DNA from 4 places in the Alteromonas sp. BZK5 genome. Region 1 is predicted to be linked to each of the others. Evidence: predicted binding sites of a transcription regulator. Region 1 holds the regulator's gene; each other region holds the start of a gene.
What was found. Region 1 encodes FliA, which starts transcription of late flagellar genes. Its sites were predicted from a motif close to CTAAAGNTNNNNNNNNNNNNGCCGATA; they were not measured.
Positions count from the first base shown of each region.

Region 2: the regulator FliA is predicted to act here: its motif matches at 4,182-4,208, upstream of flgM (flagellar biosynthesis anti-sigma factor FlgM).
Region 3: the regulator FliA is predicted to act here: its motif matches at 2,645-2,671, upstream of BIZ39_RS19760 (VC2046/SO_2500 family protein).
Region 4: the regulator FliA is predicted to act here: its motif matches at 5,936-5,962, upstream of pomA (flagellar motor protein PomA).

Region 1 is NZ_JACSOE010000018.1:55,658-64,117, reverse strand. It holds gene flhF (flagellar biosynthesis protein FlhF) at 1-678, shown strand, start outside; gene BIZ39_RS07575 (MinD/ParA family protein) at 684-1,550, shown strand; gene BIZ39_RS07570 (RNA polymerase sigma factor FliA) at 1,547-2,278, shown strand; gene cheY (chemotaxis response regulator CheY) at 2,315-2,698, shown strand; gene BIZ39_RS07560 (protein phosphatase CheZ) at 2,733-3,488, shown strand; gene BIZ39_RS07555 (chemotaxis protein CheA) at 3,501-5,735, shown strand; gene BIZ39_RS07550 (chemotaxis response regulator protein-glutamate methylesterase) at 5,764-6,894, shown strand; gene BIZ39_RS07545 (ParA family protein) at 6,923-7,687, shown strand; gene BIZ39_RS07540 (chemotaxis protein CheW) at 7,695-8,460, shown strand, end outside.
Region 2 is NZ_JACSOE010000017.1:56,370-64,829, reverse strand. It holds gene flgD (flagellar hook assembly protein FlgD) at 1-278, opposite strand, end outside; gene flgC (flagellar basal body rod protein FlgC) at 310-732, opposite strand; gene flgB (flagellar basal body rod protein FlgB) at 735-1,169, opposite strand; gene BIZ39_RS07210 (CheR family methyltransferase) at 1,373-2,203, opposite strand; gene BIZ39_RS07205 (chemotaxis protein CheV) at 2,219-3,148, opposite strand; gene flgA (flagellar basal body P-ring formation chaperone FlgA) at 3,426-4,142, shown strand; gene flgM (flagellar biosynthesis anti-sigma factor FlgM) at 4,245-4,574, shown strand; gene flgN (flagellar export chaperone FlgN) at 4,614-5,045, shown strand; gene BIZ39_RS07185 (LPP20 family lipoprotein) at 5,192-5,677, opposite strand; gene BIZ39_RS07180 (flagellar assembly protein T N-terminal domain-containing protein) at 5,964-7,145, shown strand; tRNA gene BIZ39_RS07175 (tRNA-Arg) at 7,630-7,704, shown strand; gene BIZ39_RS22220 (hypothetical protein) at 7,837-7,962, shown strand; gene smrA (DNA endonuclease SmrA) at 8,124-8,460, shown strand, end outside.
Region 3 is NZ_JACSOE010000130.1:64-6,153, reverse strand. It holds gene BIZ39_RS19775 (LysR family transcriptional regulator) at 1-408, shown strand, start outside; gene BIZ39_RS19770 (EF-hand domain-containing protein) at 612-860, opposite strand; gene BIZ39_RS19765 (rhodanese-related sulfurtransferase) at 913-1,908, opposite strand; gene BIZ39_RS19760 (VC2046/SO_2500 family protein) at 2,058-2,612, opposite strand; gene BIZ39_RS19755 (response regulator) at 2,734-4,374, shown strand; gene BIZ39_RS19750 (DUF6279 family lipoprotein) at 4,456-5,298, opposite strand; partial or broken gene BIZ39_RS19745 (6-phosphofructokinase) at 5,475-6,090, shown strand, end outside.
Region 4 is NZ_JACSOE010000054.1:21,291-29,750, forward strand. It holds gene BIZ39_RS14835 (nuclear transport factor 2 family protein) at 1-116, shown strand, start outside; gene BIZ39_RS14840 (SDR family NAD(P)-dependent oxidoreductase) at 113-832, shown strand; gene BIZ39_RS14845 (NAD(P)/FAD-dependent oxidoreductase) at 843-2,108, shown strand; gene BIZ39_RS14850 (DUF1365 domain-containing protein) at 2,105-2,848, shown strand; gene BIZ39_RS14855 (SAM-dependent methyltransferase) at 2,851-4,107, shown strand; gene BIZ39_RS14860 (flagellar motor protein MotB) at 4,195-5,124, opposite strand; gene pomA (flagellar motor protein PomA) at 5,124-5,885, opposite strand; gene xseB (exodeoxyribonuclease VII small subunit) at 6,298-6,540, shown strand; gene BIZ39_RS14875 (farnesyl diphosphate synthase) at 6,570-7,460, shown strand; gene dxs (1-deoxy-D-xylulose-5-phosphate synthase) at 7,493-8,460, shown strand, end outside.

The DNA of each region.
Region 1 (8,460 bases):
CGCATAAATGTGACAGGAAACGATATACTTAGCGCACAAGGTGCTGTTGCATTAGTAGGACCAACAGGTACCGGTAAAACAACTACCGTTGCGAAACTTGCTGCCCGCTATGCGCAGAAATACGGTGCAGAGTCGGTTGCGATGATTACCATTGATACGTATAGAATTGCCGCCTATGAGCAGCTAGCGACATACGGAAAGATTATTGGCTGCACGGTGAGAAAAGCGCAGACTAGTGAAGAACTTGCGGATTTATTATTCCAACTTCGTCATAAGCGACTAGTATTGATTGATACGGCTGGATTTAGTCAAAGAGATAGTCGATTAATTAAACAAATTAAGCAGTTTGATAACGGACAAATGCCAAATGTTAAAAAATATTTGGTAGCGCAAGCAAATACGCAATATCCTGCTTTGCAGAGAATCATTCAAGCGTATGATGATATTGAACTAAGTGGCTGTATTTTCACAAAGTTAGATGAGTGCTACTCTTTAGGAGAGGTGCTTAGTGCAGCGGTTGAATACCAATTACCGGTTAGTTATGTCACCGATGGTCAAAAAGTACCTGAAGACATTAAGATTGCAGAAGCGAAATCTTTGGTTTCCGCTGCTGCAAAGCTTTATAAAAAGTACGGTTTGAATCATACTAGTGGTAACAACGCAATTAAAACAGCATAAGCAGTATGATTGACGACCAAGCGAGTAGCTTAAGAAAAATGAAGCAATCACGGTTAATCAAAGTAATCGCCGTCACCGGTGGCAAAGGTGGCGTAGGTAAAACAAACATTACATTGAACACCGCTATCGCCATGGCGAAGCAAGGTAAACGTGTAATGGTTCTCGATGCGGACCTCGGTCTTGCTAACGTAGACGTTATGTTAGGTTTGCGTGTTGAGAAAAACTTATCCCACGTGCTTTCCGGCGAATGTACACTTGATGAAGTATTAGTGACCGGTCCGCACGGAATAAAGATTGCCCCTGCCACATCAGGCACGCAGTCGATGGCAGAATTGTCGCCAACGCAACACGCTGGCCTAATTCGTGCCTTTAGTGAGCTACGCTCGCAAATTGACGTGCTTATTGTTGATACAGCGGCAGGTATTTCAGACATGGTGTTGAGCTTTTCAAAAGCCTCACAAGACATCATGGTCGTTGTGTGTGACGAGCCTACTTCATTGACAGATGCGTATGCATTGATAAAAATTCTGAATAGAGAGCACGGTGTTTTCCGCTTCAAAGTTGTGGCTAATATGGTGCGCGACGTGCGAGAAGGCCAAGAACTATTTAGTAAATTAAGCAAAGTGACAGGGCGTTTTTTAGATGTTGCACTAGAATTAGTGGCGACAGTACCGTTTGACGAGAACATTCGTAAAGCAGTGCGTAAACAAACTGCCATTGTCGATGCTTACCCAGGTTCACCGGCAGCCGTTGCAATAACACAGTTGGCAAGTAAAGCCTTAACATGGCCTATTCCAGCGCAGCCAGGTGGCCATTTAGAGTTTTTCATTGAACAATTAGTTGCAGAAAAAGCCGTAGGAAGTCAGCGTTGAACAGCAAGGCAGCCGCTTATCAACAACAAACCGATAAAGCGCAGTTAGTCGAAAGACATGCGCCATTGGTTAAGCGTATAGCGCATCACTTGATAGCGCGATTGCCGGCTAGTGTTCTTGTAGACGATTTAATTCAATCAGGCATGATTGGATTATTAGAAGCCGCGCGAAACTTTGATGGCTCCAAGGGTGCCAGCTTCGAAACCTTTGCAGGTATTCGCATCCGCGGTGCTATGCTAGATGAAATTCGCAAAGGGGATTGGACACCGCGTTCAGTTCACCGAAATGGCCGAGCGATCACTGAAGCAATTTCGCAAGTAGAAAGCGAAACAGGTCGCGATGCTAGAGATTCTGATATTGCTGATAAGCTTAATGTAAGCTTGCAGGACTATCACCAAATGCTTAATGAAGTAAATGCCGGAAAGCTGTTAGGTATTGAAGATTTAGGTGTGTCAGAAGATGTTATTTCGACAGAGCAAAATCGAGGTAGCGACGCACCACTGGAAGATTTAATGCAAGGCGCTTTCCAAAAAGCGCTTGCCCATGCAATTACGACATTACCTGAAAGAGAAGCGATTGTACTTTCGCTGTATTATGATGAAGAGCTGAACCTAAGAGAAATTGGTGAGGTTCTTGATGTAAGTGAATCGAGAGTCAGTCAAATTCACAGTCAGGCCATGTTAAAACTCAAATCACGAATGAAGTCGTGGCAAGCTGACGAAGAATAGAAATTAATAACAATTAACCCCTCACTGGAGGCTATTTTGGACAAAAGCATGAAAATTCTCGTGGTCGATGATTTTTCAACCATGAGACGTATCATCAAAAACCTACTTAAAGATTTGGGTTTTTCCAACATCCAGGAAGCGGATGACGGAAGTACTGCATTGCCTATGTTGCAGCAAGGTGATTTCGATTTCGTAGTTACCGATTGGAACATGCCTGGTATGCAGGGTATTGACTTGCTTCGCGCGATTAGAGCCGATGACAAACTCAAGCACCTACCAGTACTTATGGTTACTGCCGAAGCGAAGAAAGAGCAAATTGTAGCCGCAGCGCAAGCAGGTGTTAATGGCTACGTTGTTAAGCCGTTCACTGCAGCAACACTTAAAGAAAAATTAGATAAAATATTCGAACGTTTAGGTTGATCCAGACGCTCACCAGAGAAATGAGGTTTACTGGATGTCAACGAGTGTAAACGTTCCAATTTCGTTGGAAGAAGCAAAACAGCTTGTCACCTACCTTGAAGAGGGTGATAACGATTCAGCCAATGCCCTATTAGAAGCGGCCTCAATGAAAGAAAACGTTGAGTTATTTGCCGAAGTAGGGAAACTGACGCGTCAGCTCCATGACGCGCTGAATAATTTCCAAATAGACGACCGCATTAAACATCTCGCGACCGATGATATTCCCGATGCACAATCCCGCCTAACCTACGTAATTGAAGAAACTGAAAAAGCTGCTAATACTACTATGGATGCCGTTGAAGCGAGCATGCCTATAGCTGAAATGCTGTCGGCGCGCATCGAAAAGGTTATGCCTGAGTGGAAGAAGCTGATGAATCGCCAAATAGAGTTGGGTGAATTCAAGGCTTTATGCGCAGACTTAGACGAATTGTTGGAAGAAGGTTCGGCACAGTCAGCTAAACTTACACAGTTACTTACAGAAGTATTGATGGCTCAAGGTTATCAAGACTTAACTGGTCAGGTTATTCGCCGCGTTATCGACTTGGTTAAAGAAGTGGAAGACAGCTTAGTTAACATGCTTACCATGTTTGGTGAACGCGACGGTGCAGAACAAACTAAACCATCCAGCGTTAAGGCCGATAAGGTTGATGGTGTAGAGGCAGAAGGCCCTATCATTGATGCCGATAATCGCGACGACGTCGTGTCAGGCCAAGATGATGTAGATGATCTTCTGTCTAGCTTAGGTTTTTAGGGGAGCGGGCGCATGTCGTTTGATGTTGACGAGGATATATTACAGGACTTTCTAGTTGAGGCTGGAGAGATACTTGAACAATTACAAGAACAGCTCGTTGATCTTGAGAACAATCCTGAAGATGCGGATTTGCTGAATGCAATTTTCCGTGGTTATCACACAGTTAAAGGGGGAGCAGGGTTCCTGTCTCTTACCGAGTTAGTAGAAATTTGTCACGGTGCGGAAAACGTCTTTGACGTAATGCGTAACGGTCAACGAACACTAACCCCTGAACTGATGGATATTATTCTGCAAGCCACAGATGTTGTGGTTGAAATGTTTGAACGAGTGAAAGCTCGGGATCCATTAGAGCCAGCAGATGCACACCTAGTAGACTTGTTACACAAACTAAGTCGCCCGGAATCTCCAGATGAGAATATTTTTGGTGAACAAAGCGCGCCGGCGTCAGAACCTGAGCCCGCGATTGAAGAGCCAGAATTAGTTGTTGAAGAGCCTACTGCACAGGCACCAAGTTCTGGTGATAGCGGCGGTATTGACGAAATCACTGAAGATGAGTTTGAAGCGCTGCTTGATGAGCTTCATGGCTCTGGGGCACCAGGACAGTCCTCAGCGGCTAAAAGCGAACCTGCAAAGGCTGCTGCACCTGCTGCCGATAGTGATAACGACGATATCACCGACGAAGAATTTGAAGCGCTGCTCGATGATTTACATGGCAAAGGCAAGTTTGGTGGTGAAGAAGCTGCGCCAAAGGCAAATACACCAGCTCCAGCACCAGTTACGCCGAGTGCAGCTGGTGATGAAGAAATCACCGATGACGAATTTGAAGCACTGCTTGACCAACTGCATGGCTCAGGGCAAGGGCCTACCAAGCAGGGAGCCGTTTCAAAGGCGCCAGAGCCTCCTGTAGATAAGGCAGCAACAGAAGCGGTTCAAAAAGCGAAACAAGCAGCGCCAGCTGCGCCAAAAGCGACGCCTGCTCCTAGCGCCGCAGCGCCAGCTAAAGCAAGCGCACCTGCTGCACCAAAAGCAGCGCCTAAAAAAGATGAGAAGAAGGCGGCACCAGCTGCCCCTCCTGCTGAGACTACAGTACGTGTAGATACCAAGCGCCTTGACCAAATTATGAACATGGTGGGTGAACTCGTACTAGTGAGAAACAGGCTAATAAGCTTGGGTATCAACAGTAACGACGAAAGCATGTCCAAAGCCATTGCCAACTTAGATGTGGTAACGGGCGACTTGCAAGGTGCGGTAATGAAAACCCGCATGCAACCTATCAAGAAGGTGTTTGGTCGTTTCCCTCGCGTTGTTCGAGACCTCGCTAGAAGCTTGAAAAAAGAAATAACCCTTGAGCTTGTGGGTGAGGAAACTGATTTAGACAAAAACCTGGTTGAAGCACTGGCCGATCCACTTGTGCACTTGGTGAGAAACTCCGTCGACCATGGTATTGAAATGCCTGATGACCGTGCTGCAGCGGGTAAGCCGCGCATGGGTACGGTTCAGCTATCGGCATCTCAAGAAGGCGATCATATTCTTCTAACCATCGAAGATGATGGTAAAGGAATGGATCCTGAAAAGCTTAAAGAAATTGCTATTAGTCGCGGTGTACTAGACGCAGACGCAGCAGCACGGATGTCGGATGTTGAAGCGTTTAACTTGATATTCGCGCCAGGGTTCTCAACCAAAACAGAAATTAGTGATATTTCTGGTCGCGGTGTGGGCATGGACGTGGTTAAGACCAAAATTAACCAACTTAACGGCACCGTGAACATTGATTCACAGCTAGGAAAAGGCACGCGACTGGATATCAAAGTTCCGCTAACGCTAGCCATTCTTCCGACGCTAATGATTGTTGTAGGAAAACAAACCTTTGCGTTACCATTAGGTGCGGTGAACGAAATAATAAATATGGACATCAAAAAGACCAACACGGTCGATGGCCAGCTAACAATGATAGTTCGTTCAAAAGCAATTCCGTTGTTCTTCCTTGGTGAATGGTTGATTCGAGGTCCCAAAAACATCGATAGAGAAAAGGGACACGTTGTTGTGGTGCAAATTGGTACACAACAAGTAGGATTCGTAGTAGACGCGCTAATAGGCCAAGAAGAAGTGGTTATTAAACCTCTTGATGCATTATTGCAAGGCACGCCTGGTATGGCGGGAGCCACGATTACATCAGACGGTGGAATTGCACTAATTTTAGATATTCCGAGCCTGCTTAAACGGTATGCGCGTAAACCCATCAAGTAAGGCGATGAATTAACAGGAATAATAATCCATGGTCTTTAAAGTCCTTGTCGTGGACGACTCGACTTTTTATCGTCGTCGAGTAAAAGAAATACTCGATGGCGATAGGGAACTTGAAGTTGTTGGGGAAGCGAGAAATGGGCGCGATGCACTTGAAAAAGCAGATGCGCTTAAGCCGGATGTGATAACGATGGATGTTGAAATGCCTGTCATGGACGGCATTTCAGCTGTAAAGGCTATAATGGACAAACGGCCTACACCTATTCTTATGTTTTCTTCGCTTACGCATCATGGTGCGCAAGCGACATTAGATGCGTTAGAAGCGGGCGCGCTCGATTTCTTACCTAAGAAATTTGAAGATATCGCGCAGGACAGAAAAGACGCATCGCGCTTGTTGTGTACAAAGGTACGCTTAATAGCGCGTCGTGGTATTGGTCTTAAGCGTCCGTCGTTTCGCTCTACAGAGGCAAGAAAGCTTCCTGATAATGCGCCAAAGCAGGCGTTTTTTAAAACATCAGGGTTGCTATCAGGGCATAAAGACGCAGCCAAACAACCAACCGTTTCGTCTGTAAGAGCGACGGGAAAGCACTACAAGTGTTTAGCAATTGGGGCTTCTACAGGCGGGCCTGTGGCGCTTCAGAAAGTGCTGTCTCCTTTACCTGCAGAGTTTCCATACCCCATTTTGCTTGTACAACACATGCCTGGAACATTTACTACGGCATTTGCACAGCGTTTAGACACAAACTGTAAGATTAGAGTAAAAGAAGCCGAGCACGGCGACATTCTAAAACCAGGTCATGCGTATCTTGCTCCCGGTGGGAAGCAAATGTTGCTAGAAACCATAGGTGCGAATAAACGCATTGCCATTGTTGATGCAAGTGCGAGTGACAAGGTGAATTATAAGCCCAGTGTTGATCTCACTTTCAGTTCTCTGGCTAAAGCTTATGGTGGGGATGTATTAGGAATTATATTAACGGGTATGGGGGCTGACGGCAGAGAAGGATGCCGAATGCTCAAGGAAAAAGGCGCAATGATTTGGGCTCAAGACCAAGATTCCTGTGTTGTGTACGGTATGCCTCAAGCTGTAGCCGTTGCCAATATATCCAGTAAAAATATAAACATTGATGATATGAGCAGTTGCGTTCAAACCGAAATGCGATAGCAGTTTGAACCGTAATGGAACAGCAAATATGAAAGTGTGGACAGTAGCAAATCAAAAGGGTGGCGTAGGGAAGACAACCACTACGGTGAGCCTTGGTGGCTTGCTTGCACAGCAGGGCAAGCGAGTGCTCATGATTGATACTGATCCACATGCATCGCTGAGTTATTACTTCGGTATCGATGCAGAAGCGTCAAGTCATTCAGTTTACGATATTTTTATTAAGTCTAATGACATTACGGCCGATAATGTTATGGATTGTCTGTGCCCGACAAAGTTAGACAACTTATATGTGCTTCCTGCAACAATGGCGCTCGCGACCTTAGATAGAACGATGGGTAGCGAACAAGGTATGGGCTTAGTCCTAAAAAAAGCGTTGGCAAAAATTGCAGGAGAATTTGATGTTGCTATCATCGATTGCCCTCCAGTGCTTGGGGTGCTGATGGTTAACGCTCTTGCAGCGTGTGACAAGGTTATCGTGCCTACCCAAACAGAATATCTGGCGCTTAAAGGGCTAGACAGAATGATTCGTACCATGGAAATCATGGGACGTTCGTTGGACAAATCCTTTGATACTGTGATTATTCCAACTATGTTTGACAAGCGCACTAACGCGGCGCTTGCATCGCGAAAGCGCTTAATGAATGACTATGGTGAGCGCGTGTGGGAAGGGGTTATTCCCGTCGACACGCACTTCAGGGATGCAAGTTTAGTACAGCTTCCCATTTCCGCAGCGTACCCCAAAACACGTGGTGTGTCTGCGTACGAGAAACTATTAGCGGTATTGGAGAAATAACGAGAACATGAGCAAGCAATCGCCTTTTGCCCGTGAAGAAGTGATGGAGGCATACCTTGATAGTCTCCTCAAAGAGCCAGAAGCACCGGAAGATGTGACTGCGCGCACGGCAAAATTGCTCGAGCAGGCTTCTCAGCAGATGGCTGAAACGGCGCTTGCTTCTACCGCCAATGATAGTGAGCCGCAATCGAATGAACAAGAAGCGATAGCGGAAAAGGTTACATCGTTAATTGAAACGCAAAAAGCAGGGACAATTGAAGATGAACAGCAACAGTCTCACACAGAAACTTTAGTAGAAAATGAACAAGAGGCTGCGTTAAACCGCTCTGAAAAAACAAAAGTTCCACTAAAGGATACTCTCGGTTTTCGCTTTCAGGCGCTATTCTTTGAGGTTGCAGGGTTAACACTTGCGGTGCCTTTGACGTCGCTAGGTGGGATCCACCAAATTGAGAAGATTGGCCCTTTATTTGGAAAACCTGATTGGTTTATGGGTGTAATGTTGCACAGAGAGTCTAAACTAAGTGTTGTTGACTCTGCAAAATGGGTAATGCCAGAAAAATATGACGAAAACCTCGCACAATCGCTTAACTACCGATATCTTATAATGTTAGGGGAAAGTGCGTGGGGGCTGGCTAGTGAAAAGCTAGTCAATACGATCAATTTGACTACCGATGATGTTAAATGGCGCGAGTCCACAGGTAAGCGTCCCTGGTTAGCAGGGATGGTTAAAGAAAAAATGTGCGCGTTAATTGACGTTGAAGAATTAATATCTA
Region 2 (8,460 bases), on a different contig from region 1:
GAAGCTTGTAACGCTTGATTCGATGTCATTGAAGCTGCAAACGACTCAAACTTTTCGTTAAGCTGGGAAATACCGTCGGCCATCGTAAATGATGTCATCTGCGCTACCATTTGATCGTTATCAACGGGTGCAGTGGGATCCTGATTGGCTAACTGCTCAGTTAACATTGAGAAGAAATCTTCCTGGGTTAACTGCTGCTCGGTGCCGTCAGCTATTTTGACGGTTTCCTCTTGCCAATACAGATCAGTATTTAAGCCAGTATTGTTTATGGTATTCACTGAGTAATCCTCACATTATTCAAGCGGCAAGTTACTGCCCTTGACCTAGCTGCAGTACGCGACGGAAAATACGCTTTGTGGTGTCCGCAACCTGTACGTTAGTTTCATACGCTTTGGACGCTGACATCATATTCGCCATCTCTTCCACAATGTTCACGTTGGGTTTATAGATGTAGCCGTTTTCATCTGCCATCGGATTGTTAGGTGAATACTCCACTTGCAAAGGAGCATCACTTTCTACAATCCCCTTTACTTGAACACCTGCACCTTTTGACTGATCGCGCATTGCATCTTGCAACGCCGTAGCGAAAACTGGATGGCGAGCTCGGTATGTTTCGTCATAGCTGCTGCTAACCGAGTTAGCATTGGCAATATTACTTGCCGTAGTATTAAGGCGTACATTCTCCGCCTCCATACCCGTACTCGAAATTTGCATTACATTAAATAAACTCATGACTACTGACCTCCTGAGCTAAGCGCTTTTTTCATGCCTTTAATTTTTCCGTTCAAAAACTCTAGGCTGGCTTGGTAGCGCAATCCATTGTCTAAAAACCGATTTCTTTCCGCTTGAACTTCAACCGTATTCCCGTCGCCAGTGTCTGGTTGTGTTGGGATGCGGTATTGCATGTCAAAGTTTGCCGCTACTGACGTAGAATTGCCGCTTAAGTGGCGATCATTTGTCCGCACCATTCCTGAAGAAGCGTGATTGGCTGTACCACCAGATGCTTCTCGCATAGCCGACTGCATTGCTTTATTAAAATCAATGTCCCGCGCTTTATAACCAGGCGTGTTTGCGTTCGCTAGATTTCCAGAAATCACTTCCATACGCTCTGTGCGTATAGTGAGTGCTGACTCATGAAAGCCAACCAGCTTATCTAGGTTAATAGCCATAACATGACCTCTGACATACTAAAAATTTGTTTCGTGGTGACAATGTAAGCGGACAATTAAATATCGAATCTTGCCGTTTTACTGTCGTTTGTAGAAATAGTTAGCAAGGCAAATGCCATAATGAGATTTTGACGGAGGGTGTAAGTCAAAAGTGTCGACCTGATCTTAAAAAAAAGTATTATTTATCAGGCCGATAAGTTAGATCATTTTTTTTGATAGTAAAGGCCAGGGTGGCACTTAACCATACTGTAGGTATCACTTGCAGCGCTGATTGATTCAGAGGCGCCAAGGAAAAGCACACCCTGAGGCTGCAGCTGTCCGGCAATTTGTTGCAGGATGCGTTGTTTTACTTCGGCCGAGAAATAAATCAAAACATTACGGCAAAAAACGATATCAAAGCGGCCAAGTGCTGCATAGCTCGAAAGTAAATTTAGACTTCTAAAGCTTACCATCCGACGAACGTCGGGTTTTACCTGCATAAGCCCGCTATCATTTTGCTGGAAAAAGGCCTGTCTCCTTTGCGGGGACAATCCCCTTGCAAGGGACAGTTCGTCATAAATACCTAACTCACACTTTTGCAGCATTTCTGACGATAAATCTGTAGCAACAATTTCAACACCCGCTCTTAATGCACCTGGCCTTTGGCGCTGATATTCAAGTACAGACATCGCAATAGAATAAGGCTCTTGTCCAGACGAACAAGCGGCACTCCATATGCGAAGTTTCTGATTTTTTGCCGATAGTGTTGGTAGTAACTCTTTTACAAGTAAATCGAAGGGATAGTTGTCTCGAAACCACAACGTTTCGTTTGTGGTCATTGCGTCAATAGCGTTCTGTAGTAAAGTTCTGTCGAACCCTTTCACAACCACGTCAATCAGTTCGTCAGCAGACTCATACTTATGCTTATAGAGTAATGAAGCTAAACGGCTGCGCACCAGGTATTGTTTATTATCACCTAATACTATGCCGCATTGCTTTTCCAAAAACTCTCTAAACTTGAGGTAACTTGCTGGCGAAACGTCTTTATTAGCCAATCCTATCTTGCTCCGTTATTCGCACTCAGTCATTAGCCACTTTTGTACCGCGGTAGCAAGTTCATCGGGGTGGAATTTCGCGATAAAGTCATCAGCCCCTACTTTCTGCACCATAGCTTGGTTGAAGACACCACTGAGCGACGTATGCAATACAACATGAAGCTTTTGAAGTTCAGGCGTATTTTTAATTTCGGCAGTTAGTGTATAGCCGTCCATTTCTGGCATCTCGATATCTGAGACCAGCACGCCTACACGGTTCGTTACATCGCCATATTCTTCCGCAATTTCTTTAAGCCTGTTTAATGCTTCAAGACCGTTTTTAGCTAGCTCAATTTCTAAGCCTAGTGAAGTTAGGGCCTTTTTAACTTGGTTTCGCGCTACCGCAGAGTCATCTGCAATAAAGATAATTTTGTTCTCTTGGCCTTCGGTTGTCAGACCTTCTGCCACCTCTGAACTTACTTCGGCATTCAACGGAGAAATTTCATTTAAAATTTTCTCAACGTCTAGAATTTCAATAAGTTCATTTTCAACTTCAGTCACCGCCGTTAAATAGCTTGCTCTGCCAGTACCTTGAGGTGGCGGCATGATCGCATCCCAATTGGTGTTGATGATACGCTCTACGGCACCCACCAAAAAGCCCTGAACTGAACGGTTATATTCCGCAATGACAATAAAGGCATTAGAGAGATCTTCAATTTTACGGCCGCGAGTTGCCATACTTAAATCAATGACCGATATGGTTTGACCACGGATGTGCGCCACACCACGAACCAACGGGTTTAATTTCGGCATTGCTGTTAGCGGAGGACACTGAAGCACTTCCCGCACTTTAAAAACGTTAATTCCAAAGCGTTGGCGGCCGTTCAGTCTAAACAGCAGCAACTCTAAGCGATTCTGCCCAACAAGCTGCGTGCGCTGGTTTACTGAATCTAAAATCCCCGACATAGGTCACCTCTAAGTAATACTGGGCATGATCATTGCCTCTTATGATAAAGATAGACAATATCACTAAATTTTTGCAGGTCAAACGACAGAAAAATGACACTAAATAGCATTTTTCAGGCTTTAGTAGGGTTTATACCTTAACTTAATCAATGATCCTGCGTTGACGCTCGTGCTTGTAAACCTTATGGATTTACTTTGGCTGTTATTTATTTGCACTAAGCAAACCGGCCGTATTAAGCATAGTCAATAACTTGTAAACTGAACACGAAAAGTCATGATGAAAAATATGAACGCCAAAACGCGCCTTACATTCACACGATTACTGTCATTGACCGTTTTCAGTGTGCTTTCTATGAACTGCTTGGCGACACAAACCAATCACAAACAGGTTGAAGAAGGCGCAAAACAATACCTAATAACTCAACTTGCTGATAATACGCAGGATACTAGCATTGATGTGTCTATTGTGAAGATAGACGATAGGATAAATATTCCTGACTGCCCAACTGGGTTCGAATACAATGCGTCGCAAGAAGCGCTGAGCCAATCGTATATATCAGTTAGAGTGAGCTGCAGAAATAATGAATGGTACCTTTTCACCAGCGGGCAAGTAACGCGTACCAAAGAAATTGTTGTCACTCAAGGCGCAATAAGTCCAGGAACCGTACTGACATCATCGAATCTCTCTCTGGCAAAAGTTGATGTAAGACGATTACGCCATACCGCATTTACTGAGCTAGAAGCGCTTATTGGGGCTAGAATAAAACGCCGAGTGACTGACGGACAAGCTATACAGTCAAATATGCTATGCTTTGTGTGCAAAGGCGACAGAATTACCATAACTGCTGAGGTAGCAGGAATGGAAGTGAAAACAGCCGGAATCGCTCAGCAAGACGGTGTTGTTGGTGACAATATTAAGGTAATTAATGCCAGTAGCCAAAAGGCGGTGATAGCAAGAGTCGCAAGCCCTGAAGAAGTCGTGATACACTTATAAACGAGGCAGCGAATATCTACTTTTTTGTTCACAATTTAGCTAAAGAAATTAGCCAAAAAGCCGATAAACTTTATAGAGGCGAAAAAGTAGTGAGGACTAATTATGGCAATTAACAATATAAACAATGGGTTACCGAAAACACCCGTTGATAATGGAAAGGTTGCGCAGCAAAACCAAACGCAGCAATCTCCACAGCAGGCATCAACACAGGCTGCGCAAACCGCATCAGTTCCGCGCCAGGATTCTGTATCGTTGACGCAATCTGCTCAGCAGCTCAACCAGGTTCAGAAGAAAGGTTCGGAAGCGCCTGTGAACCAAGATAAAGTCGATCGCCTTAAGCGAGCGATTCAAAGCGGCGAGTATAAAGTTAATCCTGAAGTGCTTGCCAACAAGATTGCAAAACTAGAAGGTGAGATTTTTGGCGCTAAATAGTGAGCGACAAAACTCGTAACTAACCAGAAGAGAGCTAACGTGACTGAACAAGCAAGCCAATTGACACAAGCACTAATAAAGCAAGTGGAACAACTGTCTTCACTTGCCGTATTGCTTGAAAAAGAATTGCAACTTATCAGTTCGCGAGACGCAGAATCATTAATGAACTTATTAGACGAAAAGACAGCACTGTTAACGTCTATTCAGGCTCTCGATGGAAGCATTGAGCGCACAATTAGCGATCAAGGCTCAATGTCAGAAGAAGATGAAGCATTAATGGAAAATGCAAAGAAACTTCTGGACGATTGCAAATACCGCACACAAGTCAATCAAAAAGCCGTAGAGCAAGGACAGCTACGCCTCACACACTTACGTAACTTGATGATGGAAGTTCGTGCCAAAGAATCGCTCACCTATGACAAAAAAGGAAAGCCGAAAGGCGGGACTTTAGGGTCGGGAGTGAGCGCCTAATTTTTTTGCGATTTCAGTAAACCCCACTCAGCGAGCTTTAACCGTTAAGCCTTAACCGGTAAAAGTAAATTATATCTCTGTGAATTTACGCATGTTTTAAGACTTCACGATACAGCCACTTGCGCAAACACCCCTTTCGCTAACGTTTAATAATACTTAACATCCTTTACTCGGCGCGGTTTTGCGGTCGACAGATATATATCGTAAACCCGCTGCATATCTAAAGCGAGTTCGGTGACGTATGTATCTTCACCTACCGGATAGGCTTTTACGACTTCAGCGCCTCTAATGACCCCCTCTACAGATGCTCGCAATGTTTCGCTATCTATAACCAAGTGAGACAGAGACTGATTGCCTTCAATTTTTTGACCATAGACTTGTTCAGTGAGCTCTCGGTATGCATCTAATTTTGACGCTTTCATCGCCATTATAAGCTTCATGCTGTCGCTTTCGCCATGCTGAGAAGAAATCGGCGCATAGCCTACCGCCTTGAGCACGGGATAGCTTTCTGGTTCTATTGTTTCCCACTCAACGTGTTTATCAATAATGCCGCATCCACCAGTGCTTATTGCTAAACCAAGAAAGCAAGACAGCAGCAGCGATTTTGATTTATGTATTTTTTTCAAGCGCATAGTTTCATTTCCAAATTACATTATTAATAAAATCAAATGTGTAGTTACGCTACTCTCGTCGGTGGCAGCCTTGTAACTACGAGATACTGCCATACTCGCGGTAGCAGATTTTGACATATTTAAACTGACGCTTTTTACAAACCTTTTGCAAGATATGTGCAAGATATGCGCCCGATTGATTTAATGGCGACGAAACCACATCAACTGGCACTCTTTTCGCATGCTTAGCCTTATAAACCGGGCGCTTTGCATAGCGCAGTTAGACAAAAACCTCCAGAGGTGTGCGGTGCGACATATTAGCAAAACAACGCTGGTAACTATTTTAAATGCTGTCGTGGCGGTAACTTGCCTGTTTGCATTTTTCGTTGGGCAAGCAAATGCCGTGTGGTACGAGGCTACAGGACAGGCTGTGGTGCGAAATGGTGATAAGGAAACTGCCAGACATGCGGCTACCCAAGAGGCACTTAAGCAAGCCATGCTTTTTGCAGGCGCATCAGTTCATAGTGTCGCCAAGCTTACAAATGGTCTTCTTAAAAATGAAGAGATGACCATTCGCTCTGCCGGCGAAGTTGAACAACTGGAACTGGTTGATGAAGTTTATAGCGGCGATGTGATTACGGTAAGTATTCGCGCTGACATTTTTCCAAGAGGAAAAGTGTGTGCCGCACAAAATGACCAAAAACATTTCGCTACCACACATTTCAGGGTACGTAACAGAGCGCAACTAACACAGGGTAATATTCCCAATTTCGATGCTTCATTCACCCAGCAGTTAGCGCAGGCCATGCGAAATAAAACTGAAAACCTAGATATTATCTATATCGCGCCACATACTGCAAAATTTGACAGTCGATATACTGACCAAAATGTACGCACGCTTTCAGCGCAAAGTAATACTCAATTTGTGCTGGTGGGCATGATAGATGATTTAAGCGTGACACGGGAAGAGGCTTCGGTTTTTACACCGTGGCGTGAGGGTACTTCTCGACGCTCCTTTGCTATGACCATTCAAGTCTATGACGGCATTAATGGAGGCCTGTTGTTGACTAAGTCTTATCAGAATCAAGGAGAATGGACATTCGACAGATTCGAAGATGTAGATGAATTTTCGACGAAGTTTTGGCAGTCGCTTTATGGGCAAACTGTCAACGCGACAATAGCAGAAGCGATTGAAGACATAAAAGAAGCCACTGCATGCCAGCCGATGACAGGTAGAGTGATTAATGTTGCCGGCGATAAAATTTCTGTATCTTTAGGCAGAGACAATGGCATTTCTGAAAAAGATGAACTTTACCTTTATCAAGCTAAAGAGATTGTCGATAACCGTGGCCGTAAATACTTACAGTACTCGCTATATCCTGGCAAATTTGTAGTGAGTAGTGCCTACGGTAATTCGTCTCTAGTAGTAAACGAAGGTGCAGGAATTATCGCAAACATTCAAGAACACGATTTTGTAGTAAAAAAATAGTCTTTCTCGATCTGCCTTAAACAGTTTAGAGTTCCCAGTTTATATAGTACTTTCGTCATCTAAGTGAAATAATTGCTTTTGGAAATGTATCGAACATCAATTACTTCAAGCATTGAATAAAGTGTAACTATAATCTTTTACTTCAATTCGTTTTTGTTAGAATCCAAACTATCATAGGGATTTTGTTCAACAAAACATGCTGTTTTATCCAACAGCGGCATATAAAATTATCAAATTGAACAATCCCCATACACTGCTCTTTAGATTTACGAGACTAGCGGTACACTTTAATATTTAAAAATACGCTGACCATAGCCAAAGCCCTCGTATCTACGAGGGCTTTTTATATGCATTAGAAAACCAGGCCACGGGCTCATTACTTTCACGTCAATGACAGAGACATTCTTCTCATAGCGCTGCACCTTGTTGACAAAGGGTTTCGTATTTTCCCGAACTACGTATAATAAAACTCCCTACGCATTAGGTCCCCATAGTTTAATGGATAAAACAAGGCCCTCCTAAGGCTTAGATGTTGGTTCGATTCCAGCTGGGGACGCCATTAATTGCGCAACGGTTCTGCTTTTTAGTAAAGATGCTTATACACACCGTCGCCTGTAATATTGAAGAATTCATTATACTTTGGTTGTAATTTAGCCAATTTAAGTAATACTCTTCAAAACAGGAGAGCATTATGACTTTCGATTTTCCCCCACCTGATAACGCTGATAGTTGTTCCGAAACAGCTGAGCAGTGCCCATTTTCTGAAGAAGAGTGGGACGCTATTGAAGCTTTAGCGGAACCCGGTGCCATTTACTAAACGATGATTTTTGGAATTTAATCCCCACTTTATAATTACACTGCAATCGGCGGTGCTGCTGTTCGTTGCGCCCGGTGATATATCGAGCGGTTATGCTCCATAGACCAACGGGGCAGAAATAGCGTATAAAAGATAGAGAAGTAGCTTATACGGGGATTAATATGAGCCAATTTGAAAACGACGATATCGATTCGTTTTTTGCAGAAATGCAAGATGTAAAACCAATCGCTTCAGATGATAAGGCTTTATTACACGATCCTGAAAAGGCGCTCGCTGAAAAACAAAAACGAGCGGCTAGGCAGTTAAGCGTCCGCGAAAAACTCGCTAATCCACTGAGCATGGAAGGTGTAAAGCCGGTACCCCCTGATGATTTCATACACTTCCAGCAGCCCGGTATTCAAGACGGCGTTTTTAAAAAACTTCGCCTTGGTAAATACCCTCTAGAGGCCAACGTAACACTTTCAGGGAAAACCTTAGAACAAAGCCGAGACCTGGTTT
Region 3 (6,090 bases), on a different contig from region 1:
ATTAATATGTATGTCGTGGCTTCGCCTGAGTTAATAAATAGAGTGGGAAGGCCTGCGTCTATTGAAGAACTAAACCACTTGCCCGTTACAGGGTTAGTAGATCGCAATACGGGAAAGCTTTGGCCATGGGTTTTTTCCGTGGACAGACAGTGGACGCCATCTATAACACGTTTTCGAAGTGCCGACACCGAAGCTGAATTAATGGCTATACAAAATGGACTAGGTTTTGCTCAAATTCCTGACTTTTTAGTCCAAGACTTATTACGTCAAGAGAAACTTGTGAGAGTGTTAGAAGAGGTCGAGCCGGTGCCTTGGGATTTATATATTTATCGCCCTCAACGTGGTCCAGTACCACAACGTATTCGATTGGTTTTTGATCACTTGGTGTCAAGATTGAGTGTCGGCTAATGGCCTTGAAGCCGACATTGAAGGCTATTCAAAGGAAGCTATATCTCACTCCCAACACGAAACACCAAACTCAACACAAAAAAACGAGTGCTTAAAAGCACTCGTTTTCAATTGGCTCTTTTACGTGGCCTAGCCCTCGTTTTCACGCTCGGCCTAGCGTGTCGAAAAGCCTCAGTCGACGATAAGTGTAACTAAGTTTAAACTTAGTATTCCCACCATCCTTCTTGCCACCACTCCAAAAACTCTTCAAAGTCGATGTAACCGTCGTCGTTACTATCGATAAGCTTAAAGCCTTCTTGTACGTGGCTAGCTTTCGTTTTTGGTGAAATAACGGTTAGAAGCTCGATGAACTCCGGCAAATCGATTTGGCCGTTGCCATCACGATCGAAAAAGCTGAAGTCCTTTCTAATTTCTTCAATTTTAGATTCTGAAAGTTGAGTGCTCACTCGCATTCCTTATTTCAACTGCAATAAGCACGAGTGTAACGCCCTTCTTTCTAGCTGTCTACGCCTGATTTTCTTTTGCTTTAAGTGCGCGTAAACGTTGAGCTTCTGCTTTTTCCTGACGCTTTTGTTCCATGGTCAAACGCGCTTCCGTTCCTACGTGTTCTTGTTGACGCTCTTTTGCCAGCTGAACCTGTTTTTCACGTTCTCTAAAGCGAGCAATTTGATCGTCGGTATGGGTACCAAAGCAGTGTGGGCAGCTAACACCCGGCTCATACTTATCACTCTGCTTGTCTTCTTCAGTAATTGGAAGTCTGCACGCGTAGCACTGCTCATAATGGCTTTTCTCTAAGTCGTGGTTAACTGCAACGCGATTATCGAATACAAAGCAATCGCCTTCCCACAACGACTCTTCTTTCGGTACATCTTCAAGGTACTGTAGAATACCGCCTTCTAAGTGATAAACCTCGTCAAACCCCTGCTCTTTCAAGTAAGCCGTCGATTTTTCACAGCGAATACCACCGGTGCAGAACATAGCCACTTTTTTATTTTTTGACGGGTCGAGCTCTTTCGCTACGTATTCAGGAAACTCACGAAACGTTTCGGTTTTAGGGTCGATAGCGTGTTTGAACGTACCAATTTCAATTTCATAACCGTTTCGCGTGTCAATAACCGTAACATCTGGGTCGCTAATAAGTGCGTTCCAGTCTTTAGGTTTTACGTAAGTACCAACGGTTTTGCGAGGGTCGATACCCTCAACGCCCATGGTCACAATTTCTTTTTTCAGTTTTACCTTGGTGCGATAGAACGGCTGTTCATCGTGAAGAGACTCTTTGCAAGAAATAGGATTAATACGCTCGTCGCTGTTTAAATAAGCAAGTAATGCGTCGATACCTTCGCGAGTACCAGAAACCGTACCGTTTATCCCTTCGTGGGCAAGAAGAAGTGTACCTTTAATGCCATTAGCTTCCATTGTTTCGAGAAGCGGGTGGCGGATTTCTTTGAAGTTTTCAAGCGCAACAAATTTATACATTGCGCATACAATATATTTAGACATATTTTAACCTTTGCTGATTGGAGCGTAAGACCAGTGCAAAAATGCGGCGCGCAATATAACAAAAAGGAATTATAAAAACTAGGGCGGATACGAATTAGCGCCCCTCCGTCAACCCAAGCTTAGTCCGCAACAACGAATTGAAAAAACTGCTATGCAATATTCTCAAAAGATGTGAAGTGTGACGAATTTTCTTGTTGTGAATGGAATTCTTTATCTTGTGATGAAAGGATATCGTATAGCAGCGTATTATCTTCTTTCACGGTGTTAGTGTATTCCTTTTTCAACCGCTTTTGTGTTGCCAAACTACAATTATCTACTACATCGTCGGGTAGACGTTTAGCATCATCAGTTTGTGAAAGTGGAGAGGGATTCATACTTAAATATAACCTTGCTGCCGCATAGTCTTGAGATACTAACTCAGACAAAACGCGCATTCTGCCCCATTCGCTTTCATTAGCAGCTAGCGATGGCCTTCTATAATAATTTAACGATGCAAGCTTGGATTCGATGCTACTTTTATCATCAGATTCTGACGCTACCGCTTCAATTTCAAATGGCTCAGCCACACTATGTTGCTGCATAGCAATATATAAAGAGAACAACGCTCCCTGCGCAGATGCTTTAGCAAGCACACCACTGCGCTCCCAGTATATACTGGGGTCAATAGGTATTTGCTCACGAGCTTCGACAGTTTCTTGCGACATTCTTATTTACAACTTCATATGTATACTTATGTTTTCGGCAAGATAATGTTTTTCTTAAGCTTATTATCTAAAATTAGATATACTCCTATAAAGTAATCGCGCGCTCACTCATGGATTTGAAATGCAATTTAGCAACAAACAAGTACTGATTGTTGAAGACCAACGCCCTTTCCTTCTTTTATTGAAGGGGCTGATGCATTCGATGGGCGCATCTGATGTAGTTACGAAGTCATCTGCTGAACAAGCGGTATCACTATGTAAAAAGCATAAGTTTGATATTGTCATTTGTGATCTACACTTGGGAGCTGACAACAAGAATGGCTATGAGCTCATTGAAGAGTTGCGCACTCGAAGGCTTATCAGTCCCACATCGGTGTTCATTCTGATAAGCGCAGATAGCGCTCGACCGGTAGTGTTGGGCAGTATTGAACGTAGACCCGATGATTTTTTAATTAAGCCCTTTTCTCAAGTTCAGCTGAAGTCTCGTATTGTTCGTGCGTGGCAAAAAAGACAGTTTCTCCAGCAAGCGTTTAGTCTCGTTGAACAGGGTGAAATGAACAGTGCGATCGACCATATCGAAGCGTTACTTGACGCCCCTTCCCACTATAAAGGTCACTGTGAACAGCTATTAGTCGAGCTATACTGGCGTATAAAGCAACCCGATAAAGCGCTAGATGTGTTACGTGACTACATTGACGGAAAACCCGTGCTGTGGGCACAAATAGCTATTGGAAAAACTTACTTGCTTTTAAAGGAATATGAGAAAGCGATTTCAATTGCCAAGCGAACGCTAAAGCGTAACCGGTTCAATGCAGACGCTCACGATATTCTTGCGCAAGCACACCAAGCCACGACATCTGGCGACAAAGCACTAGATGCAATAAAAGAGGCAATAAAACTGTCGCCCTACTCCTTACCCAGGCATTTCAAAGCCTGTGAAATAGGTCGGCAAAATGACGATTTAGTGCTGGCAGCGAGTTCAAGCCAAGCGATCTGGGATTTATCAAAACGAACCGTTCACAAAACAAGTTTACACTGGTGCGGTATTATCCGAAGCCTTTTAGATGTCGCAGAGTTTGCAGACGACAAGCGCCAGCGCAATAAGTATCAGCAAGAAGCATTACTAACTCTGCAACGAGGAAAGTTTGATGAACATCTTCAAAAAATGGACAGAGATTTTGACGTAGATATATTTGGTACAATCGTCAACGCTAGAATTAGCGCTATAGACGGCAAACTGATTGATGCCAAACGCCACTTAACAACGTCACAAACACTGCTTGACGATAAGTACACGGAAGTTCCTACCGCGTTTATCCCTGACAGTATTAACGTTATGTATAAACTGGGTGAGTTTGATGATGCGCTACAGTTGAATGCACTTTTGACTTCAAGACAGGATGAGCTCGACCAAAACAGTCTAAACATGCTTGATGCGCAAGCCCTCAATGCTCAGAAAAACTTAGCTAGTTATCAACAGTTCAACCGCGAAGGCATTCAGCACTATCAGCAGCAAGATTACGAACGTGCTAAAGCTTCGTTCGCCCTTGCTCAAGGCTTTGCTCCTGTAAATACAGGGGTTGCGCTTAATCTATTGCAATGTCTTCTACAAATTGCAATCAAAGAAGATAAAGCCGAAATGAAACTCATTAATGAGTGTAAGCGGTTGTTTAAATTGATTGACGATATGTCACTTAAGGCGCCTTACAAAGAAAAATACACCAACCTTAGAGATGAACTCTCTAAATATATTGGCTTTTGAATTAGAAAACTGGTGAGCTATGAGATTGTTAGTTTTTTTTACTGTTCGAAATTTTAACCAGCGAGGCCAAAGTATTACTAACTAATCCATAAAATTATCAACCGTTTCGATTAGCTCATCCACGTTTTCAATCAGTGTTTGACGCTGTTTCTCTGAAAGAGTTGAAAATATCTCGGCCAGTAGCGTTGCTGTCACAATCATATTATGAGCACTACTCTGCTTGTACACATCGCTTTTATAATTATCCGGATTTTGCATTAGCGACACCAATTCTTGCTCAAACCTTTCGTTTTGCTTGCGCGAAACGAATAACTTTCTTGCCGCATTTTGAATGTTTCTGCGATACGTTATCCAAGCGTCACCTGTAGAAATAAACTGTTGCGCGTAGGTGCTAACAATTTGTTTTTGCTCTTTACTTAGATCTCCAATACGCTCACTTATTGTTTCTTGTATTCGCTCAATTCTATCTTTAAGTCTCTGTGCTTCAGACTTTTCCAGCGCCTCTTGTCGCTCTTCCTCTTCTTCTTTATTGTCTTTTTCTAATGCCGCAAATAGGGTGACAACTTGTTCATCATCGAGTGTTTTAGCTATAGCCGCTAGTTCAGGACTGACCTCGTCTCGTACTCGCTCCCAATGCGATCTAGCTAGCTCAAGGTTGTTATAAACAATACTCGAATTAAGGGTGTCATTCTGAATCTGCTTTTTTATATCCTTTAATTGCGCTTTATAACGAGTAAGTTCACTCTTCTTGTGCCAGCTCAACCAATTTTGTAAATGCGCATCAAACTTCTCCTCTTGCTCATCTTTAAGCTCGATGTAGTCGTCCATGTACCAATACACCCACCAATCCAGGTTGTTATAGGCCAGCTTAGAACTGCATGAAGTAAGAAAAATAATAAAGACAACAACCAACAATGAACGCATAGTATTTCCTTTTTTACGTTAGTTACGTCGTGACAAGTAAAAACGCTTATTGCTGTGTACCGAAAAATTGAATTTTACTTTGATATTACGCAATAAATATCCGCAATAGAGAACTTTACGTTGCACAGCCTTTACTCTACTTTAATGGCATTGCCTGTAAAAAGAAGGACTTTAATGTGTCAAAACGTGTCGCAATTTTAACCTCTGGTGGCGACGCCCCAGGTATGAATGCATGTATACGTGCCGCAATTATTGCGTGTCAGAAAGCTAATTTTACCTTGCTTGGCTACAAGCACGGCTACAACGGATTGCTACAGCAAGAGTTTATTCCTCTATCTCTTGATTCAACGCACAATCTTATCCAGCAAGGCGGCACCATACTACACAGCGCAAGGTGTAAAGAATTTAAAAATCGTGAAGGTCTTATCAAAGCGGCTGATAATTTGAGACAGGCCGAGGTCGACACACTTATTGTAATCGGTGGTGACGGATCTTTTCGCGGCGCAGCAAAGTTGAGCGAACTATGGGATGGCCAGATTCTTGGTATTCCGGGAACAATTGATAACGATATAGCGGGTACTGATGCGACTATAGGCTACTTTACCGCAATAGATACCGCCATGAGTTCTATCGATAAAGTTCGTGATACAGCTGATGCGTTCGAACGTATTTTCCTTGTAGAAGTAATGGGTCGCAATGCTGGCTTTTTAGCATTAAATGGTGCCCTTTCCGCTGCGGCTGACTATGTGGTTGTTCCTGAGTTTTTTGAATCCGCTGAGACTGAAATCAAAA
Region 4 (8,460 bases), on a different contig from region 1:
GCGATGACAGCATTATTTACCACAAAGATTATTACGACTTGGGCGAAATGGTCTATGAGCACGTACCCATCCTAGGTTTTGTCGTTAAAAAAATTAAAGGGAAGCTAGCAAAGTGAAAAGTATTCTAATTACTGGCGCCACATCGGGTATTGGTAAAGCATTAGCAATAACTGCTGCAAACAGCGGTTATCAAGTGATTGCCTGTGGTCGAAATGAAGACACACTCAACGAGCTAAGTAAGTACAATAATATTAGCGCATGCCAGTTCGATGTCACTGATCTTGACGATACTCGACGGGCGCTAACAACGGTTAAATTTGACATTGCTGTACTCAACGCTGGTACCTGCGAATATGTAGATATCGACGACTTCGAGCCAGACATGTTTCGCCGCGTATTCGAACCTAATTTCTTTGGCGTTGTTCATTGTGTAGACGCTCTTCTTCCACGACTTAAGCAAGGCGACAAGCTTGTGATTGTTGACAGCATGGCTCGCCTACTCCCTTTCACACGAACGCAAGCGTACGGTGCGAGCAAAGCTGCCCTACATTATTTTACTAAATCATTAGAAGTAGACCTTCACCACAAAGGCGTGAAAGTGCAAGCGGTGTCTCCTGGATTTGTAGAAACGCCCCTCACAGATAAAAACGATTTTGAAATGCCAATGAAAATTAGCGCTGAAGAAGCCGCTGACGCTATGCTTAAAGGAATAGAGGGCAACAAACAAACAGTTTTCTTCCCTCGGTTCTTTGGTTTTATTCTGCGCTTTATGCATATACTGCCAACCCCACTGCAAAAGCGATTGTCGTTGGCAATGAGAGAAAAACAATAAGAGAAGATGAATGAACAATAAGATTGCCATCATTGGCACAGGTATTTCTGGTTTGACCTGCGCGCACCTTCTAAATAGGCAGCACGACATCACAGTGTACGAAGCAAATGACTATATAGGTGGTCATACTGCAACGAAGAAAATAAGCGACAATGGGGAAACTTACCATATCGATACAGGCTTTATCGTTTTTAATGATTGGACCTACCCTAATTTTATAAAGCTCATTAATCAGTTAAATGTTGAGTATCAACCAACAGAGATGAGCTTCTCTGTAATGAGTAAAAAGGCAAACCTCGAATACAACGGCAATAACTTAAACAGTTTATTTGCACAGCGGCGTAATATTCTGAGGCCTAAATTTTGGCGCATCGTGAAAGACATATTGACGTTTAACAAAGCGTGTAAAGCGATGGTCGCAGAAAACCGTGATACTTCTTCACTTACGTTAGAAGACGTCATTAGAGAATTAAAACTCAGCGATGACTTTGCACGTTATTATATCTTGCCTATGTGCGCCGCAATTTGGTCCAGCAGCTTAGAGCAAACGAGAAAGTTTCCACTCACGTTCTTTTTGCAGTTTTTCAACAACCATGGCTTGCTCAATATTACCGACCGTCCTCAGTGGTACACAATTAAAGGTGGGTCAAGCCAATACATTCCGCCTTTAATCGCACCATTTGAGTCTAAGATAAAACTATCGACGGCCGTTCTGTCGGTAGCGAAAAGCGATGATAAGTGGCAGGTTACCGACTCTTCAGGCAACGCTGCGATGTATGATCATGTGGTATTTGCGTGCCACAGTGGCCAAGCGTTAAAAATGATTCACTCACCGACTTCGCTGCATCGAGATATCCTTGGAAATATCCCTTACGCAGAAAACGACGTGGTGATGCACAAAGATATTTCACAGCTGCCTAAAAGAAAATTAGCTTGGGCGAGTTGGAATTACAGCTTAAAAGAAGACGCAAGTGAGGAAGCCCGCCCCGCTTCTGTCACTTATAACATGAATATTCTTCAACGCCTTGAAGCACAAAGCATCTACTGTGTAACGTTAAATAATACGGCGGAAATAGACCAAAAGAGTATTCTTCGAAGCTATCAGTACGCACATCCGCAATACAGTGCCAGCATGGTCAACGCCCAAGCAAGAAGAAATGAAATTTGTGGCGTAGACAACTTACATTTTTGTGGAGCCTACTGGTATAACGGTTTTCATGAAGACGGCGTAACTAGCGCACTTGATGTTTGTTCTCGCTTTGGTGAAGCCCTGTGATAGAAAGTGCCATCTACAAGGGTAAGGTTTATCACCAACGGTTTAAGCCTACCCAGCATAAATTTGACTATGACATTTATTTATTTTGGCTAAAGCTTGAGAGCAACGAACTCGAAATCTTGTCCAGTTCGTTAAAACGCTTCTCTGCATACGACAAGGCTAGAGTGCGTTTCAAGCGTGAAGACTACTTAGGTGATCCCTCTTTTCCTCTAGGTCAGGCAGTAATAGACAGAATGACAGAGTTAAACGGAGGGAAGACGCTTCAAGGCGATGTCTTTATGCTGGGACAACTGCGTATGTGGGGGCTTTATTTCAGCCCGGTGAATTTCTATTACCTACGCAATGCCGAAGGTAAGTATACACATATGCTTGCCGAAGTAAGTAACACGCCGTGGAATGAGCGTCATCACTACCTTGTAAATCTAGATACTCAAGACGATACGCCAAAAGCTTTTCATGTTTCCCCGTTTAATCCAATGGATATGACCTACAAATGGTCGATATCGCAGCCGTCGGCTAGACTGTCACTTGCGATGGATTGTGTAAGAGACGACAAAGAGTTCAGTGCAGGGATTAATTTGACTAAATTTACTTTAGATAATGCGAATCTATCTGCGGCACTTAAACGTATACCCAGTATGACAATAAAAACAGTGGCTGGAATTTATTGGCACGCGCTTAAACTACTGCTTAAACGAACGCCACTGTATACACACCCAGAAAAAAGTCAGGAACAATAACAATGTCTTTTGGTGAATCTGTACTACTGACCACCTCAGAGGTCTCCTTTGTAGATAAAGCGTGTAGAACTCTATTCCTACAATGCTTAAAACAACTGCCTTTTGGCAGTTTAACCATTCAAGAAAACGGCGATGTCGTTGCGCGTTTCGGCACAGGCGAAAGCGATTTGCGTGCAACGGTAAATATCAAGGATGTACAAGCCTATCGACGCTTATTGCTTGGCGGAAGTGTGGGCGCCGGAGAAGCATTCATGGATGGGTTATGGGACAGTGACGACGTAACAGCCGTGGTAAGAGTGTTTGCTAGGAATTTATCTACCCTTGACGAATGGGAGAATAAATTTAAATGGGTGACTATGCCCATCAACAAGATTCAACACTTTGCACGTCGAAATACAAAGGACCAAGCCAAGAAAAATATCGAGGCGCATTACGATCTGGGTAATAAGCTTTATACCCGCTTCCTTGACCCAACAATGATGTATTCGTCAGCCATATACCCAGATCCGAATGCAACTCTCAATGATGCACAAAATTACAAGCTCAAAGCCATTTGCGACAAGTTACAGCTTAGCGAAACCGATCATCTTCTAGAGATTGGCACGGGCTGGGGCGGGCTAGCCGTCTATGCTGCTAAGCATTATGGTTGCCGCGTAACGACCACTACCATTTCAGAAGAGCAGCATGCATGGGCAAAAGAATGGATTGCCCGAGAAGGACTTGAAAGCAAAATCACTTTGCTGAAAAAGGATTATCGCCTACTTGAAGGCAAGTACGATAAGCTCGTGTCTATCGAGATGATTGAAGCTGTAGGCAAACAATTTTTAGGAAATTTCTTTGAGAAATGCTCGTCACTTTTAAAAGACGATGGCCTAATGCTGCTTCAGTCAATAACCATTGATGACAGACGTTACGACAGCTATTCAAATAGTGTCGACTTTATTCAGAAATATATCTTTCCGGGTGGATTTTTACCTTCTCAGCACCAGCTTAACGCTCACCTGAAAAAGTACACTAATATGATGATTCGTGACTTACACGACATCGGGATTGACTATGCGAAAACACTGAACCATTGGTATGAAGCATTTATCTCTGCAAAAGATGAGCTTTTAAACGACGGTTATGACGAGCGTTTTATGCGGATGTGGACCTACTACCTGAAATATTGTGAAGGTGGTTTTTTAGAAAGGACAATCAGTACCGTTCAGCTTGTGATTTCAAAGCCTCATTACAGACTTGATTTGGCTCGTGTTTAACAACGCTAATTATCGATAGTAGTGACAAAAAAAGCGGCGCCCTTTTGGCGCCGCTTTCTTGTTTGAAGCTGACACTAGGTCAAAGCACTACTCATCTACAACTGATATAGGCTTCGACAGCATTGGCTTACCCTGATTAATATTAATTTCAACGCGACGATTTTGCGCTCGGTCTGAAGGTGTAGTGGCATTTTCTACAATTGGATCGGTATCTGCCTTACCCACTACCGACATACGACTTTCGTCAAACCCTGGCGCGGTCCGCATGGCTTCAGCGACCGCTACAGCGCGCTGCGCTGACAAGTCCCAATTAGAACGATAGAGTTCATTAGCAATATGCTGACCGTCACTGTGCCCTGAAATTTCGATTTCTCCAGGCACATCCGCCAACAGCGTACCGATTTTTCTCAACACCGGTTGGAATTGGGGCTGCAAAAAGGCCGAGCCCGCCGAGAAGGAACCGTTTTCACGGATTCGAATGGTTAACTGCTGACCCAACGATTCCATTTCCACCGAACCATCTAGAATTTGTTTTTCTAATTGCTGCGCTACTTTTTTCATCAGTTCAGCCATTTGCGACTGATCGGTGCTTTGCTCAGCCGATGAAGACGACTCAGTAGCCGTTTGTTGAGATTGTCCGCCACGCTGCTCGCCGCGCTGCTTCTGCCTTCCGCCGGCAGAGTCTTCGTTACCAGCCTGAAATTCCAGCATTTGCTGGGTCATTTCGTTAGTTTGCTGCTGAATGGATTCAATGGGCGTAGGGTCAGGTTTACCCGGACGAAATTCCATAGCAATAACACTGGTGCCCTTTGGAATATCTTTTACTTCAATTTTATTTTGCACACCAAAAGCAAACTTCATAGAGCCTGCAATTTGTTTAAACTTCAGTACGTCCATTTCCGAAAACGAAAGTAGCAGTACAAAGAAGCACATAAGCAACGACATCAGGTCTGCGAAGGTTCCCATCCAGGCTGGAAGCCCCTCGGGGGGACATTTTGGGCATTCTTCTTCGGCCATTACTCTTCCTCTGCGCTTCCGCGTTTACTCGCCGCAAGGTAGTTCTTTAATACTCCTTCGATAACACGTGGGTTCTGGCCGTCGGCTATACCCACAATACCGTCAAGAACAAGACTCTGGTTTAACTTCTCTTCTCCAGCTCTTACCGCCAGTTTAAAGGCAATTGGCAAACACACGACGTTGGCAAAAAAGGCACCATAAAGCGTGGTTAATAGCGCTACCGCCATGGCAGGGCCGATGGCTTTAGGGTCATCCATGTTTGAAAGCATGGCAACCAGACCGATCAAAGTACCAATCATACCCATCGCTGGTGCTACGTCACCCATTCCTTTAAATATAGAAGCGCCGAACTCATGCCTTTCCGTTGTCATAGAAATATCTTTAGCTAACGTTTCTCTCACCACTTCAATGTCGTGGCCGTCAACCAGCATGTCCACACCTTTTTGCATGAACTCATTTGAAATTTCCGCTTCTTCTAGTGCCAGAAACCCGCCTTTTCGCGCAGCGTCTGCCATTTCAACAATCTTCTCGATAAGCTCTTCAGGCGTTTCAATTTTGAACATGAATGCTTTGCCAGCAACTTTACCCGCACTGAAGAATTGGCCCAACGTAAACTGAGATAGGACAACAAATAGTGTTCCCCCGAATACAATAAGTATTGATTGCACGTCGATGAACATGCCCAAGCTGCCGCCCAGAATCATAGCCATAACTATGAAACCAATGGCGCCCAACATACCTATGACGGTTGCTAAATCCACTCACTCTTCCCCATTTATGCGCAGTCAGTGCTGTTAGTGTACAAATATCCTATCGGCAAAAGATAGAAATACTAAAACGACATTATTGAAAAATATCACATTTATTTGTTTATTATGAAGTAGGTTCTATGTAAAAGCGCTGCTTTGTCTGTTTTTATAAACTAAAAACATCTAGCGCTTTTTCAGCGCCTTACGTTTTCCTTCACAGTAAATAACACGGTTACTTCTGAAAGGTTACTGAGCCTTGCATCGAATATAGCACAATTTGCTTGTATGTTGCCTTTTGAACTGGATGAAAAAAAAGCTATGTTACTGTGATATAGGCGATATACGGACAAACCATTTGACCCTTGTGCAACCCTCGGTTAATGTGCGCGGTATACGTATTTTGGCCACTATATTGAGTGTTTTTATGACGACAGAAAAAGCATCAGCGTCTTTTGAAGAAACTTTATCAGAACTAGAAGCTATCGTTAACGAAATGGAAAGCGGTGATCTGCCTCTTAATAAAGCACTAGAAAAATTTGAACGCGGCATAGCACTTTCCCGCCAAGGCCAACAATCTCTTGAAAACGCCGAGCAAAAAGTAAAGATACTGCTCAGTGAACAAGGCGAAGAAACGCTCCACCCTCTTCCTGAAAGTGAACAGCCATAAATCGTTCATTTTTAACTAACAGGCAATCTATGAATTTTTCTGCTTTGCATCAGCAAGTTAAACAACAAACTGATGCATCTCTTCTTACATTAATTGACGAATTACCCGATTACGCGCCGCGCTTGAAAGACGCAATGCGTCACGCCTTACTTGCTGGCGGTAAACGGATGCGGCCACTACTTGTTCAAGTAGTAGGTAACACCCTAGACGTGCCCAAAAAAGACCAAATGGCTATTAGTATGGCCATTGAATGTGTGCATGCCTACTCGTTAGTCCACGACGATTTACCAGCCATGGACGACGACGACTTGCGCCGCGGTATGCCAACCTGCCATATCGCCTTTGATGAGGCTACCGCTATTTTAGCTGGCGATGCGCTGCAGGCACTTGCATTTACAGTGTTAGCTGATGCGCCATTAAGCACGTATGCTGAAACAAAGCGTAGCCAGTTACTGTCTGTACTTGCGAAAAGTGCGGGTTACATAGGTATGTGCGGTGGGCAAGCTATCGATTTAGCCAGCACCGGCAAAACCATCTCGCTAGAAGAACTAAAACAGCTGCATAGATTGAAAACCGGTGCATTGTTAAAAGCCTGCGTAGAAATGGTCGCCATTGTTAGTGAAGGCTTACTGCCTCAAACTAAAATTGACTTAATGGCTTATGCCGCGGATATTGGGCTAGCTTTCCAAGTTCAAGACGATATTTTAGATGTGGAAGGCAGTAGCGAAAAATTAGGTAAGCCCGCGGGGTCAGACGAAGCGTTAGGGAAAAATACCTTTCCAGCCAAACTTGGTATTACAGGTGCTAAACAAGAATTAGAAATGCTTCACGATAATGCACTTCAAGCATTGGCGCGTTTACCCTACAATACTGACAGTTTAATTGCGTTTAGCGAGCTTTTGGTAAAACGCGACCATTAGCCACGCGCCATGTTGAAAAAGATAATAAGTACATGAGTTTAGATCTCCAACATTACCCAACGCTTGCGCTTGCGCAAACACCCGATAAATTGAGGCAGTTGCCCCAAGACAAATTACGCGAGCTCGCCGATGAGTTGCGTGAGTACTTACTTAACAGCGTAAGCCAAACTAGTGGGCACTTTGCATCTGGTTTAGGCACAGTGGAACTGACCGTCGCTTTGCACTATGTGTACGACACCCCCTTCGATCGACTGCTGTGGGATGTAGGTCACCAAGCTTATCCGCACAAAATCCTTACAGGTCGTGCAGAGCGCATGAGCACCATTCGCCAAAAGAATGGTCTGCACCCTTTCCCATGGCCGCCTGAGAGCGACTACGACACCTTTGCAGTTGGTCATTCGTCTACATCGATTAGCGCAGGGCTGGGCATGGCTGTGGCTGCCGAAAAAGAAGGCAAAAACAGAAAGGTTGTAGCGGTAATTGGCGACGGTGCAATGACCGCTGGTATGGCGTTTGAAGCCCTTAATCACGCTGGTGATATCAAGAAAGACATGGTAGTTGTACTTAACGACAACGAAATGTCTATTTCTGAAAACGTAGGTGCGTTGAACAGTCACTTAGCTCGCTTGCTCACAGGCAACTTTTTCAACTCTATACGCGATGGCGGCAAAAAGCTGCTAAGCAATGTACCTCCTATTAAGGAGTTTGCCAGCCGTGCAGAAGAACACATTAAAGGCATGGTTGTCCCGGGCACGATATTTGAAGAGCTTGGCTTTAACTACATTGGCCCTATCGACGGCCACGACGTTAATGGTGTTGTCGATACGCTACGCAATATGCGCAAGTTTGACGGCCCGCAGCTACTTCACGTAGTCACCAAGAAAGGTAAAGGTTACGCGGTTGCTGAAGAAGACCCTATCAAGTTCCACGCGGTACCAAAATTCAATCCGGCTGACAACGCTTTGCCAAAATCTAAGCCTTCAGCCCCTACCTACTCTGT